Regions from separate parts of the Roseovarius sp. YIN77 genome, predicted to be linked through region 3. Evidence: riboswitches for the same ligand, from Rfam matches in the RefSeq annotation. Region 3 holds a riboswitch; each other region holds the start of a gene.
What was found. A riboswitch is a leader RNA that binds a small molecule or an ion and turns the genes downstream of it on or off. The one in region 3 is predicted to bind cobalamin.
Positions count from the first base shown of each region.

Region 1: another riboswitch for cobalamin. It lies ahead of cobW (cobalamin biosynthesis protein CobW); the one in region 3 lies ahead of AC2D8P_RS08870 (hypothetical protein).
Region 2: another riboswitch for cobalamin. It lies ahead of AC2D8P_RS14530 (CbtB domain-containing protein); the one in region 3 lies ahead of AC2D8P_RS08870 (hypothetical protein).

Region 1 is NZ_JBXVVI010000005.1:79,059-86,655, reverse strand. It holds gene AC2D8P_RS07305 (precorrin-2 C(20)-methyltransferase) at 1-245, opposite strand, end outside; gene AC2D8P_RS07300 (precorrin-8X methylmutase) at 242-871, opposite strand; gene cobG (precorrin-3B synthase) at 872-2,008, opposite strand; gene cobN (cobaltochelatase subunit CobN) at 2,005-5,301, opposite strand; gene cobW (cobalamin biosynthesis protein CobW) at 5,324-6,379, opposite strand; cobalamin riboswitch at 6,492-6,699, opposite strand; gene cobO (cob(I)yrinic acid a,c-diamide adenosyltransferase) at 6,736-7,344, shown strand; gene AC2D8P_RS07275 (hypothetical protein) at 7,388-7,597, opposite strand, start outside.
Region 2 is NZ_JBXVVI010000021.1:18,263-25,859, forward strand. It holds gene AC2D8P_RS14520 (MarR family winged helix-turn-helix transcriptional regulator) at 80-580, shown strand; gene AC2D8P_RS14525 (response regulator) at 577-1,296, shown strand; cobalamin riboswitch at 1,359-1,555, shown strand; gene AC2D8P_RS14530 (CbtB domain-containing protein) at 1,596-1,766, shown strand; gene AC2D8P_RS14535 (CbtA family protein) at 1,770-2,453, shown strand; gene AC2D8P_RS14540 (hypothetical protein) at 2,512-3,039, shown strand; gene AC2D8P_RS14545 (hypothetical protein) at 3,033-3,350, opposite strand; gene AC2D8P_RS14550 (NADPH-dependent FMN reductase) at 3,507-4,049, shown strand; gene AC2D8P_RS14555 (HTD2 family dehydratase) at 4,046-4,882, shown strand; gene AC2D8P_RS14560 (NAD(P)/FAD-dependent oxidoreductase) at 4,877-5,917, opposite strand; gene mnmC2 (tRNA (5-methylaminomethyl-2-thiouridine)(34)-methyltransferase MnmC2) at 5,970-6,653, shown strand; gene AC2D8P_RS14570 (DMT family transporter) at 6,650-7,543, shown strand; gene AC2D8P_RS14575 (lytic transglycosylase domain-containing protein) at 7,523-7,597, opposite strand, start outside.
Region 3 is NZ_JBXVVI010000008.1:337-7,933, forward strand. It holds gene AC2D8P_RS08865 (hypothetical protein) at 1-545, opposite strand, end outside; gene AC2D8P_RS08870 (hypothetical protein) at 960-1,226, opposite strand; cobalamin riboswitch at 1,314-1,502, opposite strand; gene AC2D8P_RS08875 (universal stress protein) at 1,599-2,447, opposite strand; gene AC2D8P_RS08880 (RidA family protein) at 2,473-2,817, opposite strand; gene AC2D8P_RS08885 (SulP family inorganic anion transporter) at 2,829-4,316, opposite strand; gene AC2D8P_RS08890 (SDR family oxidoreductase) at 4,464-5,330, shown strand; gene AC2D8P_RS08895 (ribonuclease T2 family protein) at 5,428-6,060, opposite strand; gene AC2D8P_RS08900 (DUF1013 domain-containing protein) at 6,189-6,929, shown strand; gene AC2D8P_RS08905 (MBL fold metallo-hydrolase) at 6,948-7,597, shown strand, end outside.

The DNA.
Region 1 (7,597 bases), on a different contig from region 3:
TTATAGCGCGGATCCTCCAACGGGATTTCCGTGGTCACCGGATATTCCATCGGAAACTCCACCACATCGTCGCGCAGCATCCCCTCGACAATCCCACGCGCCCGGCCTGAACGGCCCTCTTTGCGGAAATAGGCGATGTGTTTGGCCCCGCGCAGCAAGCGATCAGAGCGCACGCTCATCAAATCGCGATCCCCGGGGCCAAGCCCAACGCCGTAAAGCGTGCCGGTTTTGGTCACATCCCTCACTCCGCACGGCTTGCGATGGCGTTGATCGCGGCGACGGTAATTGCACTGCCACCCAGACGCCCCTCGACGATACAGCAGGGCACCGGCTGTGCCTCCCACAGCGCATCTTTGGATTCCACCGCACCAACAAAGCCAACCGGGCAGCCGATGATTGCCGCGGGGCGCGGGCAATCGGGGTCTTCCAGCATGTTCAACAGATGAAACAGCGCCGTCGGAGCGTTCCCGATTGCCACAACAGCCCCGCCCAGCCGATCACGCCAATGTTCCAGCGCGGCGGCGGACCGCGTGTTGCCCATCTTGGCGGCCAGATCATAGATACCATCGGCGTGCAGCGTGCAAATCACCTCGTTATCCGCAGGCAGACGCGGGCGGGTCACGCCCTCGGACACCATGCGCGCATCGCAAAAGATCGGCGCGCCGTTTTCCAAAGCCGTCCGTGCAGCTGGCACAAACCCGGGTGAGAATTTCACAAACGGCGCCAGATCGACCATGCCCGCCGCATGGATCATCCGCACGGCGACCTGTTCCTCGTCCTTGTCAAAGCGATCCAACGCTGCCTCTGCCCGGATCGTGGCAAAGGATTGCTTGTAAATCGCCGCACCGTTGGTTTCATACTCGTAAGGCATTCAAGAGGCTCCAAACCGTTCTAATATGGCCTGTTCTGACAGGCCGGTTTCCTGCGGCGCATCCCATGAATGGCCGTTCAAAACAAGATCAAAGGCACCGTCGCGCCCGACCAAAGTCACATCTGAGGATCGCGCCCGCGCGCATCCCTTGGCGCATCCCGACACATGCAATCGCCCATCAACATGCGGCGCGAGTTTTCGGGCCAGTTCGCGAGTTACCACGCTTGCCGATTTGCACCGCAGTGCACCAGGACAGGCATCCGCGCTTAGGACCGGATCATTCGCATCCGTCACAAAATCCGGGGCATCGACAGTATGCGCGCCTTCCAACAGGAACACCCGCCACGGCGTGACGCGCATCGCCAGCGCATGGCTGTCGCGGATCAGATCAGCCAATGAATCGGCATCAATCTGGCCAAAGGCAACGCCAAGCGCCCAGAACCGATCTGTCCGTCCGGGTTGAACTTGTTTGCCCGCTTTTGAGGGCTCCTCTGACCCCGTGGCCCATTCCGGTAAGGCAGTGTCAGCCACCAAAGCCGCCATCCGACGCTGGTCCGGGGTGCGGGCCTCTTCAAACCAATGCGCAAGCCGAATAGCCGCATCCACCGCGTCATCAACTGACACAGACAAACCCTGCACCGACCCATCGGCGCGCAGGATCAATCCACCGCTGTCTGTTCGTTCAATCCGAATATCGGCCGAACAGCCGCCAAAGACCGGCGCGGCTCCGGCATCCACCGCAAATCCGAATTTCGCAGGCAAGTCCGGCAATTCGTCCAGCCGTTCATACAGCCCCATCGCCAACTGGCAGGTTTCATCCCCCTCCACCCAATCCGGTGCAATCAGGATGTTCCGCCGCGCTTCCAACGCCGGATCGTCAGGCAACAGGCCCAGACCGTTCAGCCTTTCCAGCAGGTCTTCGTGATCCGCCTCTAGCACACCCCTGATCTGCAGGTTCGCCCGGCTGGTCAGATCCATGATGCCGTTGCCAAACTGTTGTGACAGGCGGCATAGACCCAATACCTGCTCCGTGGTCAGACGCGCCAGACGGGGCCGCACCCGCACCACCAGCCCATCACCCGACATCATCGGGCGATAGGCGCCGGGGCACCAGCCTTTGGGTTCTGGCCTGCTCATGCGCGTGCCTCCAATGAGGCCAGTATCGAATTGCGCCGGGTCTGCCACAGCCCAGCCTCCAGCAGTGCCGCGAATTTGTCCTGCATGGCGCGCAAGGCTTCTGGGTTGTGTTCTTCCAAGAACGCCCAGACATCCTCATCCCCCAGCGTCGCCGCGTGGTAAAGGTCAAACAAATGCGGCTCCACCACGCCTGCCAGATTGGCGAAAGACGCCAGGTGATCCAGCGTCGCAGAAATTTCTGCCCCGCCGCGGAAGCCATGGCGCATCATGCCCGAAATCCAGTCGGGATTGGCGGCGCGTGCGCGCACCACTCGGGCAACTTCCTCTTGCAACGTGCGTGCACGCGGAGCGTCGGGATTGGTGATATCCAGATGATAGAGGTTGGCCTGCCCGCCTACACGGCTTTGCGCGGCGGCAAAGCCCGCTTCATGCGCGGCATAATCGGCGGCCAGCAACACGTCTGTTTCGGGCAGGTCCTGCAGATGCACGAAACTGTCCGCACCCTTCACCCGCGCCTCAATCCCGGCGCGATCTGATTGTGCCTTGCCATCATCCAGCACCCACTGGCTGGCCGACAACCACGCCTCACCCGCCTGCGCGCGGCCCTCGTCTGAGTAATCCTCTGCTGCATGCCCCATGCCCAACCCATAGGATCCCGGCGCCGGGCCGTAGACTCTGCCGCCCACATCCTGACCGGCATAAGGGTTCCAATCCGGTGCTTCGTCGCGTTCGGCCAGTGCTTTCACCGCCTGACCAAAGAGACCCGAAAGTGTTGGGAACACATCCCGGAACAGGCCAGAAACACGCAAAGTTACATCTATCCGGGGCCGTTCCAACAGGGTGATCGGTAGGATTTCAACACCAGACACGCGGTCGGATTGTGCGTCCCAAACCGGTTTTGCCCCCAACAGATGCAACGCCATGGCAAATTCCTCGCCCGCCGTGCGCATCGTGGCCGATCCCCACAGATCAACAATCAGACCCATGGGATAATCGCCCTCTTCCTGCAAATGCCGCCGCACCAGTTCCTCTGCCAGCTTCACACCTTGGGCATAGGCTGCGCGTGACGGGACAGATCGCGGGTCCGTGGTGAACAGGTTGCGCCCGGTGGGCAGCACATCTGTGCGCCCGCGATAGGGTGATCCTGACGGCCCCGCTGCAATGCGTTTACCGGCCAGCGCATCCAATAGCGCGGCACGTTCCGCCGTGGCCGAGGCGGACGTTTCAAACCCAGCCTCACCCGCTGGTGTACGGCCAAAGATATGCAGCCCATCGCCGAACTGGCTTTCCTTGATGTCGCAGACAAAGCGATCAATCCGTGTAATCGCCTCTGCCGTTGTGGTCGCGCGGTCCACACCCAGATCGGCCTCCACCCCCAGCGCCTGAGCCTCTGCCCGGATATCTGCCTGCAAGCGGTCTCGGCGTTTGGGGTCAAGCCCGTCGGCATTGGAAAACTCGTCCAGCAAGGCCTCCAACCGGATCATCTGATCCGATACACTGCCCTGTTTCATCGGTGGTGGGATATGGCCCAAGGTCACGGCCCCGACACGGCGTTTGGCCTGCGCCGCCTCGCCCGGATCGTTGACGATGAACGGATAAATCACCGGGGTCGCGCCGATCAGTGCCTCTGGCCAGCAACTGCCCGACAGGGCCACCGATTTTCCGGGCAACCATTCCAGCGTGCCATGCGCCCCGATATGAACCAAGGCATCAATGGCCTCGCCCTCTCTGAGCCACAGATAAAACGCCACATAGGAATGGCGCGGGGTGCGGCTGAGATCGTGATAGTCATCCTCCCGAGCCTGAGGGATGCCGCGTTCCGGCTGCAGCGCGACCAACACATTGCCCCGCCGGGTCGCGATGAAATGCAGTGCGCCATCACGGTAGCTAGGGTCATCCTCTGGCACGCCCCAAACCGCTGTCAGATCATCCTGCAACGCATCCGGCAGTTTCGACAATGCGGTCAGATAGGCCCCGATGGGCCAGGCAATGGTTTCAGTTGAAAGGGCCTGGTCCAACGCCACGCCCGTTTCGACCACAAAGCCCTCGCCCTGCAAATCGCCCAATATCGCCTCTGCCGAGGCCAACGCATCCAGCCCCACGGCATGGGCCATCTGATGGGCCTTGCCGGGATAGGTCGACAGGATCATCGCCAGTCGCTTTTCCGGTGCTGGTTTCTGCGCCAAATTCACCCAGGCCGCCAGCCGGTCGGCCATGGCCGCAATCCGTTCCGGTTCCGCCTTATGCGCAAACCGGGAATATTCCAGCGCTGCGTCACGTTTGCCCGGTTCCTTGAACGAGGCCACGCCGCCAAAAATCCGCCCATCCACCTCTGGCAGAACCACATGCATGGCGAGGTCCGCAGGGGATAGCCCGCGCTCCGCCTCATCCCAGGCCTTGCGACGCGACGTTGACAGTGCCAACTGAAAAACCGGCACATTTCCTGCATCCAGCGGCGACTTACCATCCACGCCCTTCCCGGAAAAGGCGGTAGCGTTGACAATGGCCGCTGGCTTCAATTCACAAATTCGATCAGCAATCCAACGCGCCGCATCCGGTACTTTCAACGAAGGCGCGAATAGTCCAATCACATCAAAACCGCGATCCTCCAGCGCCTTGAACGTCTCTTCAATCGGGTCCAGATCAGCGGCGGTCAGATAGGCCCGATAAAAGCTGACAACCACACGCGGTCGGGTCGAGCGTTCGGCAAAGACATCCGGGTTGACTACGCCATCCGCCGGTGTCCACGCCCCGACTTGCGGCACCTGTTTTGATCCCTTGACGGGCCCGGCGTAAAGCCCCGCCGCCAAAGCCATTTGCGCCAGCGCCGCCTGTGCAGCCACTGCCCCGCCGGTATCACACAGATGTGCCAGACGTTTCAGCGTTGACACCGGCAAGGTCGACACATCATCCAACCGCGGATCAGGCCGCCCATCCGCAGGCAAAACCGCCAGCGCGATCCCCTTGGCTTGCGCCAAGGCCCGCACCTGTTGCAAGCCGTAGGACCAATAAGGCACGCCGCCGATCAGCCGGATCAGGATGCCCTTCGCCCCTTCCAGCGTCTGTTCAACATAGGTATCGACAGACAAGGGATGTTTCAGCGCATTCAGGTTTGCAAGCCGTAGGGTGGGCAATTTTCCTTCCGCCCCACCACCGCGATGCCAGCCCGCCGCGAAAGCGCCAAGGTCACTGTCGGAAAAGGACAGCACCACCAGATCCGCCGGGCTCTGGCCCAGATCGGTCGGGGTTTCCGTTTCCTCTAACCCATGGCTTTCGCGAAAGACGACATGCATGGCGCACTACCTTTGTGGTGGCTTACTCGGCGGGTTCCGATACGCCGATCAAAATGTCGCGGATCGCAGCGGTATTGATGTCGTCATGCTCAGCAATCACCACCAGACGGCCCTGACGCGCCTCATCCGGCTTCCACAACCTGTCATACTGATGGCGCACCCGTGCGCCCACGGCCTGCACCAATAGGCGCATCGGTTTACCAGACACGGCAGCATACCCTTTGACACGCAGAATGTTCAGCTCATTGGCCAGACGCTCGATCCGCGCTGCCAACTCCACTGGATCGGTTTGTTCGGGCAGATCAATCACTATACTTTCAAAATCGTCATGATCGTGATCATGGGGCGTGTCGTGATGGGATGGGCGGGCATCCAAATCTTCCTCAGCTGCGGAGCCCAGCCCCAGGATTACACGTGGGTCAATGGCACCCTCAGCAATCTCAATGATCGGCAGCTTGCGCGGGGCTTCAGCCTCGATCACGGCGCGGGCCTTGGCAATACCGTCAGCGCCTGCCAGATCAGTCTTGGTAAGCAGAACGATATCGGCACAGGAAATCTGATCCTCGAACACCTCAGACAGTGGGGTTTCATGATCCAGCGACTCGTCTGCAGCCCGCTGCGCCTCTACCGCGTCCACATTGGGCGCAAAGCGACCGGCGGCCACAGCCTCTGCATCAGCCAGTGCAATCACCCCGTCGACGGTGATGCGCGACCGGATATCCGGCCAGTCAAAGGCCTTCAGCAATGGTTTCGGTAATGCCAGACCAGAGGTCTCGATCAGGATGTGATCCGGGCGCGGCTCCAGCGCCATCAGGCTCTCAATCGTTGGGATGAAGTCATCGGCAACCGTGCAGCAGATGCAACCATTGGCCAGTTCCAGAATGTTTTCCGCCGGGCAGCTCTCATCAGCGCAGCCCTTCAGGATTTCGCCATCAACACCCACATCGCCAAATTCGTTGACCACCACGGCCAACCGCTTGCCTTCGGGATTTTCCAGCAGATGCCGGATCACAGTGGTTTTTCCGGCCCCCAAAAACCCAGTAATTACCGTCACGGGCAGTTTCGACAGATCAGACATATGCGGCCTCCGCGCCATTGATTTGGTCCCGAATCGTCGGGGTCTTGAACGGGGAGTATCGCGGCGGCTGCATCTAGCAGTCTGACCCGATCCCGGCACACCCCGTCCGGTTGCGTCATTTCCGTTGCTGGCAGGTTTCCCGGCTTGCGGATTCAGGGCCTTCTGGCCCAACGGTCCCCCCGCCTTCCCAGCATTTCGCCAGTGGCATCTGAGGGGCCTTCCCGGTCACGGTCGCGGGGGCGGCTGCGCTTTGGGCGATTTCCCTGTCGCATTCCCTTTTCTCCTGCCCTAAGACAGGAACCAACCCAGTCGCTTTGGTCTATCCGGGGGCGACTTGTCAAGCCTTGGAGAGTGATATGACCACAGATGCTGAACGCCACGCCGCCAAGATGGCCAAGATCAAGGCCGCCCGCGACCGTATGATGGAAACCAAAACCGAAGAAAAAGGCCTGATCATCGTCAATACCGGCAAGGGCAAGGGCAAATCATCCGCCGGTTTTGGCATGATTCTGCGCTCAATCGCGCATCAGATGCCCTGCGCTGTGGTGCAATTCATCAAGGGCGCGATGACCACCGGCGAACGCACCCTGATCGAGGAAAACTTTTCAGACATCTGCCAGTTCTACACAATGGGTGAGGGATTTACCTGGGAAACCCAGGACAAGGCCCGCGACATCGCCGCCGCCCAGGCCGCCTGGGCCAAAGCCAAAGACCTGATACTGGATCCCAATGTCCAGATGGTCCTGCTGGACGAGATTAACATCGCCCTGCGCTATGACTATATCGACATTGATGAGGTGGTCGATTTTCTGCTCCACGAAAAACCCCACATGACCCATGTCATCCTGACCGGCCGCAACGCCAAAGACGAACTCTTGGAAGCCGCCGACATGGCCACCGACATGACCCTGCTAAAACACCCGTTCCGCGATGGGGTAAAGGCGCAGAAGGGTGTGGAGTTTTAGCGACTCAGAATTTGCTGCGACCAATTGTAGTCAGCCGTTTCTATCATCGAAAGAAATAGAACCAATTACCTTGGTAGTTTCGATCAACCACCTCTTGGGAGGCTGCATTGAATGTGGCACAATCAGCTTCGGCCTTTGGCAATCCAGACGCAGCCATCAAATTTCTGTCAAAACTTTTGAGCAAATCTCTAAGCAACTCAGCGTCGATTTCATTTTGTACGGCGATCGTAAAGTGAAAGTTTGATGGGATTTC
Region 2 (7,597 bases), on a different contig from region 3:
TGTTACGAATTGATTCTTGGAAAGTCAATAACACTGACATAAAATCGCGCCAGATGACAAAAAAAGTGAGAGGGGCGTTATGTCGGACGGGTCTTCCGGAGGTGAAGGGCTGCTGTATCTAACCGATGAGCAGTTACGCAAGGGGATCGAGGCGATGTTTTTCGCCTATCGTGGGTTCACGGCGGACCCTGACCGTATCCTGGAAAACCATTCCTACGGGCGCGCCCATCACAGGGCCTTGCATTTCATCAACCGACAGCCGGGGACCACGGTGAACAATCTGCTGTCCATTCTGGGCGTGACCAAGCAATCCTTAAACCGGGTGCTGCGGGCGCTGATCGAGGATGGCCTGGTCGAAAGCCGCGTGGGCACTCAGGACAAACGCGAACGTCATCTTCGCCTGACTGAAAAGGGAACCGAATTGGAACGAGAATTGTCAGAAGCGCAACGCAGCCGGATGCGCGCCGCCTATCGTGCCGCTGGCCCCGATGCAGTGCGTGGGTTCAGGCAGGTGTTAGAGGCGATGATGGACCCGGCCTTGCGCCGACACTTCAACACATTGCGGGAGGTGCGATCATGACGGCGGAATTTGACGCGCATCTGATGATTGTCGATGATGATGAACGCATCCGCACGTTGCTGAAACAGTTTCTCGTGCGTCATGGGTTCTGGGTGACGATTGCGCGCGATGCTGCCCATGCCCGGCGTATCCTGTCGGGGCTGGAATTCGATTTGATCGTCATGGATGTGATGATGCCAGGCGAAGATGGTGTGAGCCTGACGGAGGCCTTGCGCGCCGAGGGTGTAGGTACCCCGATTATGTTGCTGACAGCAAAAGGAGAAACCGAAGATCGGATCAGGGGCTTGCAGGCCGGCGCTGATGACTATCTGGCCAAGCCGTTTGAGCCCAAGGAATTGCTGCTGAGGATAAACGCCATTCTCAGGCGGGTGCCACAACCGGCGATCGCAGACCAGGGGCCGAAGATGCTGGTTCTGGGAATAGTGCGCTATGACGTGGAACGGGGTGAGCTGTGGCAAGGGGAGGAACAAATTCGTCTGACCGCAACAGAAGCGCAGTTGATGAAGATATTTTCGGCAAAACCCGGGGAGCCGTTCAGCCGTGGGCAACTGGTTGAGGAACTGGGCCGCAATAGCGGACGGGACGGTGGGCAGGCACAGGAACGGGCGGTGGATGTGCAAATCACCCGTCTGCGCCGCAAGTTGGAAACCGACCCAAAACAGCCGCGATACCTACAGACCGTACGGGGTGCCGGATATATGTTGGCGTCGGATTAATATAAGTCGGAAAATCTATCTACGCTGCCGCGAATCTACTTGACCGGAAACGCTCTGCGGAGGCACAAGGGGGGATGCACGGTTCCTTTGGCGCGATGCGTCAGGGTGAAATGGGAATGGGGTGAGGATATCCAAAGCCCCGGCCGCCCCCGCGACTGTAAGCGGAAAGCGTGCGCCACATGCCACTGGGGCAACCCGGGAAGGCGGCGCAGGCATCTGATCCGCGAGCCAGGAGACCGGCCGAGCATAAAACAGAAAACCCCACCCTGTCGGGTGTGACAGGGAATAGGAGAACGAAAATGGCAACTCTGGTTAAAACCACCGCCTCCGTCCGCAGCTCGGCCTTTGCTGTACTCAGCGCCGCTGTTTTGGGCCTCGGCATCATCACTCTGGCTGGCCACGTACAGGCGGCAACTTTGCATGACGCGGCACATGACATGCGTCACGCAACTGGCTTCCCCTGCCACTAAACCATGTTCCAGAAAATTTTGACCAGCGCGTTGTTCGCTGGGTTTGCAGCAGGGCTGATTGCCGCCGTGCTGCAACTGTCATTCGTGCAACCCGTATTGCTGCATTCAGAGCTGTACGAGGGCGGCGATCTTGTGCATTTCGGCGCCGCGACCGGGGCCAATGCGCATGATTTGTTAGCCGCGCAAGGCGTCAATATCATGCGGGATGGGCTGAGTGTTCTGTTCACGGCCCTGATTTATGTCGGCTATGGTTTGCTCTTGGTGGCCGGTATGTCTTTGGCCGCTGAACGCGGGGCGAAGATCGACGCCCGCACCGGGATGATCTGGGGTGTCGCCGGATGGATCGCGGTACAGCTTGCCCCTGCATTTGGCCTGCCACCGGAACTGCCGGGATCGGCCGCCGCTGATGTTGGTGAGCGTCAGGTTTGGTGGTTCGGCACGGTTACAGCGACGGCTGTCGCATTGTGGCTGATCGCCTTTGGTCGCGGCTGGGCGATGTGGGGTGTGGGTATCATTCTGCTTTTGGCGCCGCATGTGATCGGCGCGCCGCATCCAGATGAATTTGCAGGCCCCGTTCCGCCGGAACTGGCGGGCGAATTTGCCGCCCGCGCGCTTGGCGTTGGTCTTGCTGCCTGGGCGATGCTGGGTACCTTTGCGGGCCATTTCTGGTCACGTGAATCTGCTTAAGCAGCTGATTGGATAGTCGGGCCGCAATAGTGGCCCGACGTATCTGAAAGATATTATCATGCAGAAAACACTTGCGTTTATTGTAATCGCTCTCTTTTTCGGCACCGGTTTCGGGTTTCTGTTGGCTGTGTCCACCGGCGCAACGCTCGACGGCCATGATCATGGTTCGCACGATCATGGGGCAGAGGAAGCCGTTCGTGAGGGTCATGCGGCATCCCATAGTCACGATGCCATGATTGATTTTTCTGCGGATTTGCTCGCTCCAAGTTTGGATATGGTCCTGCATTCCGAACCCGGTGGCTGGAACCTTGAACTTAAGACGCAGAACTTCCGCTTTGCACCGGACAATGTGAACGGCCCTCACGTCGCGGGTGAGGGTCACGCTCATGTCTATGTGGATGGCGTAAAGATTGCGCGCATTTATGGACCTTGGTTCCATATCGGCGCTGTGCCAGAGGATGCCGAAACCCTGACCGTAACGTTAAACAGCAATAATCACAGCCAGCTTGCCGTCGGGGGCGTACCGCTGATCATTTCGTGCGCCTTGCCTGAGTGCCGGGAAACATTCGCCACCGCAGGTCAGTAAACCTGTTTCCGCGCCTCTGGGCAGTTTAAATCCGCCTTGATATGCGCGGCATCCCCGGTCATCGAGGCGATATGGGGCGGGCACCCGGTGGCGTGTTCTATCGCGATTGCGGCCTTTGGAAAGATATGGCGGACGGTTGCAGGAAATTCGAAACTGGTGCGTATGGCTTCGGCCTGAATTCCGCGGCGATAGACCAGAAATCGACTGCCTTCGACCTCCACCTCTTCACCCTCTGACCCGCGCAGGGCAGGGCTCGGACCATTGCAGGCCGTAACAAGAAGGATCGCAAAGATCAGAAACTGGGATCGCATGTCGGCTCTGTTTTAGTCGAGCTTCGGGCAACATGGTTAACAATTGGTTACACATGCTGGGTTGTGCATTGGTTCATCTCAACTGTGCGTGTGTTGGGGTTGCTTCGGCGGGACAATATGGTCAGGGTCCAATCAGTCGCCAAGGCAGGGAAAATAATGACCGTACCAACGTTGTTAACGATATCCGGGTCGCTTCGCACCGGTTCCGTCAATCGGAAACTGGTGGCAGAATCCGCCAGACTGTTCGGGGTGGAGCCGACCGTCGCCGATCTGAATTTGCAACTTTACAATGGAGATGTGGAGGACGCTCAGGGCATACCCAGCGCCGTTCAAACTTTGGCGGATCAGATTGCTGCTGCTGATGCCGTGGCGATTTCGACCCCGGAATACAATCAGGCCATGTCGGGCGTTCTGAAAAACGCTTTGGATTGGGTCAGTCGGACCAAGGGAAAGCCATGGCTGGACAAACCCGTGGCGATCATGTCGGCAGCGGCAGGTCGGGCGGGCGGCGCGCGGGCGCAATATTCCCTGCGCCTTGCATTGACGCCCTTTCAGCCCCGATTGCTGACCGGGCCAGAGGTCATGATTGCCGGTGCTGCGAGAGAGTTCGATGACGATGGTACGCTGACAAATGAGCGCTATCTCACGACCCTTCAGACCTTGATGGACAGGTTGAGAGCGGAGGCAGAGCGGGATTGAGCCAGCAAGGCGATCGCGATTTGGTATTGGGTGCTGTTGGGCGACAGCAAGTGGCAAGCTGCCAGATCGATCCGGCACGCGCCTCAGCACTATCAGCCGCGCTAGGGTTGGCTGATCGGTTTAGTTATGGCGATCCACTGCCCGCCTTCTTTCATCAGATTTATTTCTGGGATGTTCAGCCGCCTACTGAATTGGGGTGGGATGGTCATACGCGGATCGGGAGTTTCGTGCCTGATTTGGGCCTTCACCGGCGTATGTGGGCGGGGGGGCGACTTCAGTTCAACGCACCGATTTTAGCGGGCATTCACGCGGAAAAACGCTCGACCGTTGTCAGGGTGGATCAAAAGAGCGGGCGGACCGGCCCGTTGGCGATGGTCACGATCCGGCATGAGATTTGGCAACAGGATCAGCTATGTACGATCGAAGATCAGGACCTGATCTACCGGGCGGAACATGATCCGGAGGCACCGACCCCGATCGCGCCTAAGGCCCGCAATGATGAGAAAAGCTGTGAAAGAATGCAGTTTTCCACCACGCTTCTGTTCAGATATTCCGCCCTGACCCTAAATGGGCATCGCATCCATTATGATCAGGATTACGCACAGAATGACGAAGGTTACAGCGGCCTGGTGGTTCACGGCCCGATTTTAGCTCAGATGTTGATGTTGAAAGCGGAACGGGAATTGGGGCCGCTGACAACGTTTTCATTTCGATCAACCTCCCCCTTGATGCAAGGCGAAGAGGCAGATTTTTGTCGGGCCGGACAAAATCTGTGGATACGTGGGGCGGATGGGCGTCAGATTATACGCGCCAGCGGTAAATGGGCATCATAGGTTTGCCTCGACTCTGAACGTCTCTGGAATGCTGTCCTGACCATTCAGAACCAGATCAGCCATCATCCGGGCAATAACGGGGGCCATGCCAAATCCGATTTTGAAACCGCCATTGGCGATGAAATGATCCGTGCGACCGGGCCATGATCCTAACATAGGGGCCCGACTTTTCGCGCGGGGCCGCACCCCGGCCCACCGCTCCAAGACCGGGGCGTCGCGCAAAGAGGGGCAGGTGTCACGGGCTTTGGCGATAATGTCTTCGAGGTCTTGGTCCGTTGACTTCGGATCATCAAAGTCCCGCTCACTGGTGGACCCGATGGCAGTGGTGCCATCGGCATGGGGAATGATGTGCAAACCATCGACAAACAGTTGTGGCATGCCACGGGCGTCATACTCCAACAACGCGGCTTGACCCTTCACACCGTTTCCGACGGGTTGTCGCAATGCCTCTGATAGGTCCAACAGGCCCTGATACCCGGTTGCCCAAACAACGGGCCCAATGTCTGGACTCTCCGCCAATATCTGACCGCCAGATTCTTGAATGGCGGCGGCAAGGCTGGTGCATGCCTGTCGGGGATGCATGCGGGCGCTAAGCGTGTCATGGATTAGCCAACTCGTTGGGGATGAGGGTGCCCAGTCTTCTGCCTGATCTGCGGCAATGACCTGCCACGTTGCTTGGCCCTGCCACAGCGTTTCGGCCTCTGTCGCGCGGGCACGGGCCAATTCAAGCCCGCGCTCATCAGCAATGGGTTGAAGCCGTCCGACGCGACCATAACCGGAAGACTGCCCTGATGCTGCGTCCACCTCGGCCCAGAACACCTCTGCCGTGATCAGGCTGTCGAACTGAACCTGTTTCTTATCATTCCAGTTTTCAGGTGTGTGGGGGGATAGCGCGCCCACCAAACCTCCGCTAGAACCCGCGCCAACCCCGTTTGGATCAATCACACGCACCCGGGCGCCGCGTCGCAGACATTCCCAGGCAATTGACAAGCCAAAAATCCCCGCCCCCCTGATCGTGACATCCGCCATTGCCAAACCTGCGATCCCTGTTAATGCTCACTCCGTTGACCGGGTATTAAGGCATCCCATGAGCAAGGACCAGCAGGCACAGATCGAATGGCGGGATGGGCAGGTGCCGGTCTCTTGTCATTTTGATGACCCCTATTTCTCTATCTCCGATGGTTTGGCCGAAACACGCCACGTGTTTCTGGAGGGAAATGATCTGCCCGCCCGGTTCAAGCCCGACTTTCACATCGCCGAACTTGGCTTTGGTACTGGGTTGAACATGTTGGCGGTGTTAGAGGCATGGCGCGGCTCTGGCCAGTCGGGCACGCTCTATTTCACCTCTTTTGAGGCCTACCCAATGTCAGCAGAGGATATTGAGCGGGCCCTTGTGGCCTTCCCGCGGATCAAGGAAATCGCCCGCCCTTTTGTGGATCAATGGCGGGACGGACATCGCGTGTTTGAAATGCACGGCATGGTGGCCGAGGTTATCGTGGGCGATGCCCGCGAAACCTTGCCCAGCTGGACCGGGCACGCGGATGCGTGGTTTCTGGACGGGTTTGCGCCTTCGAAGAACCCAGAGCTTTGGGACGCGGGTCTGATGCAGGCGGTGGCTGATCACACGTCCCCCGATGGCAGTTTTGCCACCTATACCGCTGCGGGTTTCGTGCGCCGGACGCTGTCTGAGGCTGGATTTGAGGTGACGCGTCGCCCGGGCTATGGTCGCAAACGCCATATGTCTGTCGGGTGGTTGGAGGGGCGGGAATGAACAATTCCAATACCCGACTTGGCATCTGGCTGATGATCCTGACCACATTTGTTTTTGCCACCCAAGATGCGTTGTCGCGCCATCTGGCCAGCAGCTACAATGTCTTTCTGGTGGTGATGATCCGTTATTGGTTTTTTGCTGCCTTCGTCATTGCCATTTCCGCCAGAAAACCCGGCGGCGTCCGCGCGGCAGCGGCAACAAAACAACCCTTTCTGCAAGCTTTTCGCGGTTTGCTGTTGGCGGCAGAGATATGTGTGATGGTGTTAGCCTTCACCTATCTTGGGCTTATTGAAAGCCACGCGGTGTTTATCTGCTATCCGCTGCTGATCGCGGCCCTGTCAGGCCCGGTGCTGGGGGAGGCTGTGGGCTGGCGGCGATGGATGGCGATTGTCGTGGGCTTCGTCGGAATCCTGATCATTTTGCAGCCCGGTTTTGGGGTGTTCTCGCCCCTGGCTCTGATCCCTCTATTGTCGGCCTTCATGTTTGCGCTCTACGGGCTACTGACGCGAAAAGCGGCCCTGAAAGACAGCACAGCGGTTAGTTTCTTTTGGACGGGGACAGTGGGTGCTGTCGGGATGACAGCAGTGGGCGTGTGGTTCTGGGAACCGATGAGCTTGCCGGACTATGGCTGGATGGCGATCCTGTGCCTGACCGGGGCCGGGGGGCATTGGCTCTTGATCAAATGCTATGAGGTGGCGGAGGCCAGCGCGGTGCAACCTTTTGCCTATTTCCAGTTGGTATTCGGTGCAATGATCGGAATGCTGGTGTTTGGCGAAACTCTGAAATGGAATGTGACGATCGGGGCTGCCCTGATCATCGGCGCAGGTATATTTGCCCTTTTGCGCGAACATCGACGTCAGCGTCTGAAGTTACAAACCAGCCGGCGTTGATCGCAATTCCTGTGATAGCCTGATCCGGTCGGCCTCTCCGGACAGTCGGACCCG
Region 3 (7,597 bases):
GAAACAGCAAGTAGAGCCGATGCAAAGGTTTCATTGTAAATTGCAGAGTTGGACGCAACGATCGGACCCGCAGAGGCGGTCCAGCACATCACGCCTGTCAATGCGATCCAGCGCCGTCTTTCCATTGCGGGCACATCAACGCGCCTTAGGCATAGAAATATCGTGTAGTGAAACATTGTAGATGCCGATGCGGTCAACCCAAATATGACCCATCTGTTGCTGTTGATGGTTTCAAGATCGACAAAGAGCGCCATAACTGCTCTTGGTAGAATTGGAAACAAGCCGTGATAGACAAAAGCTTTCCCTGAAGGGTTATAGTGCCCTTCGTAAGAAACTATACGGATCGGGACGTCAAACCTCCCGTCAAGCAGTGACAATAAGTAGTAATCATATACTTTGTGCCCCAAAAAACGGGCCTCTATAGCAATGCAGAGCGGGTCAGAAAGAAAAAAGTAAAACAGCACACCCAAAAAAGCGATCACAAGAGATAGGCGAATTTCACTTTTGCAACACCGAACGACCATTGATGCGCTGTGGTCAATCAATACTTATACTTTCTTTAAAGGGGAAACTTAGAGTATCACACTAAAACTGATATTGGCTTGAGGTGGGGCGTTTCCTAGGAAATCTAATAAATCATCTATAAGTAGATTCAATTAGTTGTTTGATTTTTACTAGGCAAGAACAAGTTCGTATTATCTGTGCATTTATTGCAACCCTGAAGTAGGGATGTGTTCAGAGAGCAGAGAGAAAAGTTAATAATAATCATACAAATAAAAGAAGTTGAGGCATCTGTGCTTAGAGGAAGTAGCTCGAATATTAAATTCTCACAATGTATTAATACCTCCAAAGGCCATAACCTGGGGGTGAGACAGTGCAGATCCATGCCGGTGCCTAGATCGCGACACACTTGTTAAACTTCTACCCAGATCCGAGGCCTTTGCATTGGATGAAAAACTTTAGTGAACCCGCCGTTTTCGTCGGGCTGGATGGGTCATTTTCGGCCCTTTTGCCACATTCTTAAGTAAAACTATAAACTCTTTAGCGGCGGCGGAACTTGCGGAGGGTTGATTGGGTTTGCTTAGAAATACTTCGGCCGCATCGCGGGCTTGGATAGGATCAGGAAGCCCCAGAATCCATATCATCATCGCTGTCCGCGCCTGTTTTTGGGCTTCGTCTGTTTTGGATTCATGCAGGCCTTGCATGATTTGAGAAAGTGTCATCATTGCCTCCGTCCTTGCCGCTTCCCCGCGGCGATTTCATTTGTGGACAGAGGTCAGAAGGGGCCGAGACCGCCGCCTGAACCGCCGCCCGCGGTTGACGTTACCAAGGCTGGTTTCCGGACTTGGAAGGGGCTTTTGGCCGATGCAGGACACCTTCCCAAGCATATGCTCAGTGGTGTTTGTCCTGTCCCATCCTTACCGTTGCGGGGGCAGTGCCGGTCTTTCACCGGCTTCCCAATTCTCCGCCAGATTGGCGGCACCTTGATAAGGACAGGCTAGCGGAAGATCGCGAAAGCAAAAGGTTCAAATGCGACAAATCAGGGTGCTGTAACGCGTCGGTATTACGTCGGTATTGCGACGGTGCGAAATCTGATGCTAGCGGATCATTAGAATCGGCACATGGCAGGCGCGGATGGTTTCTGTCGTCGTCGATCCGATAAACAGATTGCGAATCCTCGAATGGCTGAAAGCCCCCATGACCAACAGATCGATCTGTAGATCAGAAACGGTTTGCGCGATTGCGCTATCCGCACGACCGGGGGCGACGCGTGTGGACACCTCAAACCCTGCCTCGGTCAATTGCTGGGCGGCTTCTTTCAGCGCCAGCTGGACGCCGGTCGTGTCATTGCCAACGGTCAATAGGGTGATCCGTTCCGGGGCGACATGCGATGTGTTGGCGATAAAGTCGACGGCGTTGCGCGATGTTTGCCCGCCATCAAACGCGATGAGGGCATGGGAAATCGGATTGAAAACCCGTGGGGCGATCAGCACCGGAACCGTGCTGGACCGGATCACCTGTTCCAGATGAGAGCCTAGCCGCACAGACTCCACATCGGCGGATTCTCCGCGTTTGCCGATGATGACCAGATCGCATCCCTGTTCAGCTTGGGTGACCTCTTCGACCAAAACACCGTGACGCAGGCGCGAAGATATGTTTTGAACGCCTGCCTTGGTCAAACGTTCTTCGGCGTCTTCCAGAATGGCACGACCATGGGCCTTGGCCAGCGTGGCCCGATCTGCATCCAGGCGGGCCAAATCTTCTAACAGCTTACTGCGGGCGCCCAGCCCGATATTGCCTGACAGGTCGCTTTCTGCAGTTTGCTCTCTTTGCAGAATATGCAGAAGGTCGACTTCTGCCTGATCCTGCGCGGCAACCAGCGCCGTGTAATCACAGACGCTGGGTGCGTAATGAGAGCCGTCAAGAAGCACTAGAATACGAGGCATTGATCAGGTTCCGAAATGGTTACGGTTATTCAGGCAGGGCCGCGGTGACGATGACCTCGACCTTTAGAATTTCACGGGCCAGTTTGGCCTCGCCACAGGCGCGGGCAGGGGCGTGACCGGTGGGCACCCAAGCATTCCAAATCTCGTTGAACTCGGCAAAATAGGACATGTCCGACAGCCAGACGATGGCCTGCAGCATATGTTCGCGATCTGTGCCGGCCTCCTTCAAGGCTGTATCCACGCGGCCCAGACAATCATGGGCCTGCTCTGACAGGCTTTCGCCGCTACCGACCTGGCCGCTAAGATAAACCACACCGTTATGTTTGACGATTTTGCTGCTGCGTTCGCCTGTGTGCATGCGTTCAATCATTTTCATTCTCCTTAATGTCCCAAAATGCGTTCCAGCGCGCCGGGTGTGTCACGTTCGGACAATCGACCCATCAGGGTTTCGCTGGCCACGTTCATGCCGATGATATCAACCTCTGCCCCTTCGCGGCGGAATTTTAGCACCACTACATCCAAGGCGGACACGCCCGAGATATCCCAGATATGGGCGCGGCTGACATCGATGGTAACGCGTTCCAATACCTCGTTGAAATCAAACGCATCAGCAAGGTCGGGGGCGGTGGCAAAGAAAAGCTGCCCTTCGACCACATAGCTGCGGTGATTGTGGTCATCAGACAGGGTGGATTGCACCCGGAAGACAGCGGCGATTTTCCAGGCAAAGAAGATACCAGAGAGCAACACGCCGACAATCACACCATAGGCCAGGTTGTGGGTGTAAACCGTTGTCAGAACGGTACCGATCATCACCACTGATGACGACGTTGGGTGCTGACGGATTGCCGTCAACGAGGACCAACTGAACGTGCCGATGGATACCATGATCATGATGGCGACCAGTGCGGGCATCGGGATCTGTTTGACCCAATCGCCCAGCACCACAATCAGGAACAACAAAAAGACACCAGCAGCAAAGCATGACAGGCGTCTGCGGCCACCGGATTTCACGTTGATCATCGACTGACCAATCATCGCGCAACCGGCCATGCCACCGATGAAACCGGTGGCGGTGTTGGCCAGGCCCTGGCCAATACATTCGCGATTCTTGTCGGATTTGGTATCGGTCAGGTCATCGACTAGCCTGGCGGTCATCAGGCTTTCCAACAGGCCCACCACCGCAATGGCCGCAGACACCGGCAAAATGATCATCAGGGTTTCAAAGGTCAGCGGAATATCCGGGATCAGGAAAATCGGAAGTGTATCTGGCAATTCGCCCATATCGCCCACGGTGCGCACATCCAGCCCCAGGGCAATGGCCAATGTGGTCAGCACAACGATTGTCACAAGCGGGGACGGGATCGAACGTGTGATCAGCGGAAACAGATAGATAATCGCCAAGCCACCTGCCACCATCAGATAGGTCAGGATGCCGACACCTTCGTGTCGCCAGTCCAGCTCTGGCAATTGCGCCAGAAAGATCAGAATCGCCAGGGCGTTTACAAACCCGGTCATCACTGATTTCGAGACAAAGCGCATCAGGCTGCCCAGGTGCAGAAATCCACACAGGACTTGCAACAAACCTGCCAAAACCGTTGCCGCCAGCAGATATTGCAGCCCGTGGTCACGCACCAGCGTGACCATCAGCACGGCCGTCGCCGCGGTGGCGGCTGAAATCATGCCAGGCCGTCCGCCCGCGATGGCGGTGATCACGGCAATGGAAAACGAAGCATAGAGGCCGATTTTTGGATCGACGCCTGCGATAATCGAAAAGGCGATCGCCTCTGGGATCAGGGCCAGCGCCACGACCAGACCCGCCAAAAGGTCTGCACGAATATTTCCGAACCAGTCCTGTTTCAGGCTGGCGATGGTATCGGTCTGCAAGGGTATGCTCCGGTTCAATATGTTCGCGTGTTGCGCCCAAATAACGGTGGGGGCGTCAAATGACCAGAGCAGATTGCCGCGCGTGCGAAATCTGGAGTTGTCAGCGTGGATGATCCGGGCGATGGTCCGGGCATGACACATCTACTTTCATTCGGACATGGATATTCGGCCCGGGCTTTGACGTTGCTCCTGCTCTCAGAGGGGTGGCAGGTCACCGGGACCACGCGATCTGCCGATAAGGCCGCGCAGTTGGAACAACAGGGCGTGCAGTCAAGGATTTGGCCCGGTGACGATCTGCGTGATGTGATTGCACAGGCGACGCATATTCTGATCTCTGCCGCGCCTGGGACAGATGGTGATCCCGTGCTGGCTGAATGGCGCAACGCGTTGGCGGCGCGGGCGCCTGATCTGCAATGGGTGGGGTATCTGTCGACGACCGGGGTCTATGGCGATCATCAGGGTGGATGGGTGGATGAAAACTCTGCCCTGACGCCATCCACACGGCGAGGGAAAATGCGGGTCGAGGCTGAGGCGGCCTGGCGGGCACTGGCTGATGATTGCGGCTTGCCCCTGCATATCTTTCGACTGGCCGGGATTTATGGGCCGGGTCGGGGGCCGTTTGCCAAAGTGCGCAACGGCACGGCCCGGCGGATCATCAAGCAAAATCAAGTGTTTTCGCGCACCCATGTGGATGACATCGCGCGGGTTTTGCATGCCTCGATCCACCAGCCCAATCCGGGCGCGATTTACAATGTCTGCGATGACGACCCCGCCCCGCCGCAGGACGTGATTGCCTGTGCGGCGGAACTTCTGGGCCTGCCTTTGCCGCCTGAGGAGCCGTTTGAGACAGCAGAGATGTCACCTATGGCGCGGAGCTTTTATGCGGATTCCAAGCGGGTGCGAAATGACAGGATCAAACGAGAGTTGGGGGTCGTATTGAAGTACCCAACTTACAAAGAATGTCTGGCGGCGATGTTGGCAGAGGAAGAAAACAGTTAGCCAAAGTCAGGGGCGCTGCCCCCCTTGGCCCTTGGCCAATTCACCCCGAGGTATTTGGGGCGAAAGGAAGGCCAAATCCATGTGATCAGACAGTGTGCTAGGGGATCGGCACCATGAGCGCGCGGGTTTGGGTGCAATCGCGAGTGGTATCGTCCCCACAGCGACGCGGCTTTAGATCTGGGGTCAGGCAGATGCGGACCTCTTGGATCTGGTCGGCCTTACATGTCACCGTCAGCATATCAGGGTGCAAGTCTGGGTTTGTGGCTAAAAACGCCTCTTCCACCACATGCGCGGGCAGGCGGATGTTGTTGGTCAGCTTGCGAAACGCTGCTGGGCGATTGACGGCCTGATACGCCTGTCGCGACAGGGCGTAATAGTCATCAGAACTTAGCCCGGAACAACGGCCATGTTTGTTCCATTGATGCCAGGCCAACCCGGCGGACCCCATGATATCCGCCATGTCAGCGGTTTGCCTGCGGGTCGGCGGCTGGTGATGCGTGGGACAATAGCTTGGCCAGCCGTCCTCATATTGCGGCCACAGGCCATGGAGCGACCAGCCAAAACCCTTGCCTGGATCACATTGTTGGGCATTTCGGTCATAGCCGTCCCGAAGGCACCAGTTGGGTGACCAGCTGAGTGACAGGACATAATAGTCGAAGTCCCCTGCACGTTCGCCATCCGCTTTGGCGATGCCTGCGAACATTACCAGCAATAAAATCAGCCTGTGCATTTGCTCTTCACTCTTTCTTGCTTGGGCACTATATAGGCTTCAAGTTCCCCGACAACGGAAACCCGTTCTGGCCCCGCCAGGACCGCCCCAGCCGGGGTGCGGGGAAGGTTTATGCGAAGGAGATCACCATGGCCAAACCGATCATGGCAAAAGCAACCGCCGTCTGGCTGGTGGACAATACAACGATCAGTTTCAAGCAGATCGCCGATTTCGTCGGCATGCACGAGCTGGAAATTCAGGGCATTGCTGATGGCGATGTGGCTGTGGGCGTCAAAGGGTTTGATCCGATTGCCAACAATCAGCTGACCCAGGACGAGATTGACACCGCCCAGTCCAACCCGATGCACAAGTTGAAACTGAAGTTCAACGCCGCTGCCGTGGGTGAGGAAAAACGCCGCGGCCCGCGCTATACCCCGCTGTCCAAGCGTCAGGATCGTCCGGCCTCTATCCTATGGCTGGTCAAGTTCCACCCGGAACTGGCGGACAGCCAAATCTCCAAACTGGTGGGCACGACCAAGCCGACCATTCAGGCAATCCGCGAACGCACGCATTGGAACATCCAGAATATCCAACCAATCGATCCGGTTGCGCTGGGCCTGTGCAAGCAATCTGAACTGGACCTTGCGGTGCAGAAAGCCGCCAAGAAACGCGACGCAGAGGGCGTGATGTCTGATGATGAGCGCCGCAAACTGGTCTCGACCGAGCAATCGCTGGGCATGGAAACAGAATCAAACATCCCGTCTGCGATTGAAGGGTTGGAAACCTTTACCCTGTCAGGCAGCAATCAGGATGAAGAGAAAGAAGAAGTTGTTGTTGATGCCGACAGTTTCTTTAACTTGCCCGATAGCGATGAGGATGACGACAGCTGATAAGTGAGGAGATGTGCCATGAAACTTACCCATCTTCAGTCTTCGACAGAGATTATTGAGGTTCGTGGCACCCGCATCCTGACCGATCCGTGGCTTGTTGATGGCGAGTATTACGGCAGCTGGTATCACTATCCCCCGCTGCCGATGCGCCCAGAGGATCTGGACTACGACTACATATACATAAGCCACATCCATCCTGACCACATGAGCCGTAAGACGCTGGAGCGGCTGGATCGGTCGAAGCCGGTGCTGATCCATGCGTTTGAGGAAAAGTTCCTGAAACGCAATATCGAGATGCTGGGCTACCAGGTGATCGAACTGGAACATGGCACACCGTTTGAACTGCCGGGTGGTGGTCAGATGGAAATATATGCAGCCGACAATTGTGACCCAGAGTTATGTGCAAAATTCGTGGGCTGCGCACCGGTAGAGAGCAAGTTCAAGTTTACCCAGATCGATAGCCTGTGTGTGATTTCTGATGGGGATCATGTGATCCTGAATACCAATGATTGCCCCTTTGATCTGGCGCGTACGGTTGTGGATCGGGTTTTGGCCAAACATGGGCAAATTGATCTGCTGCTGGTGGGATATGCCGGGGCCGGGCCGTTTCCGCAATGTTTTACCTTTTCTGACTATGAGGCCAAACGGGCGGCAGCCGATCGCAAGCG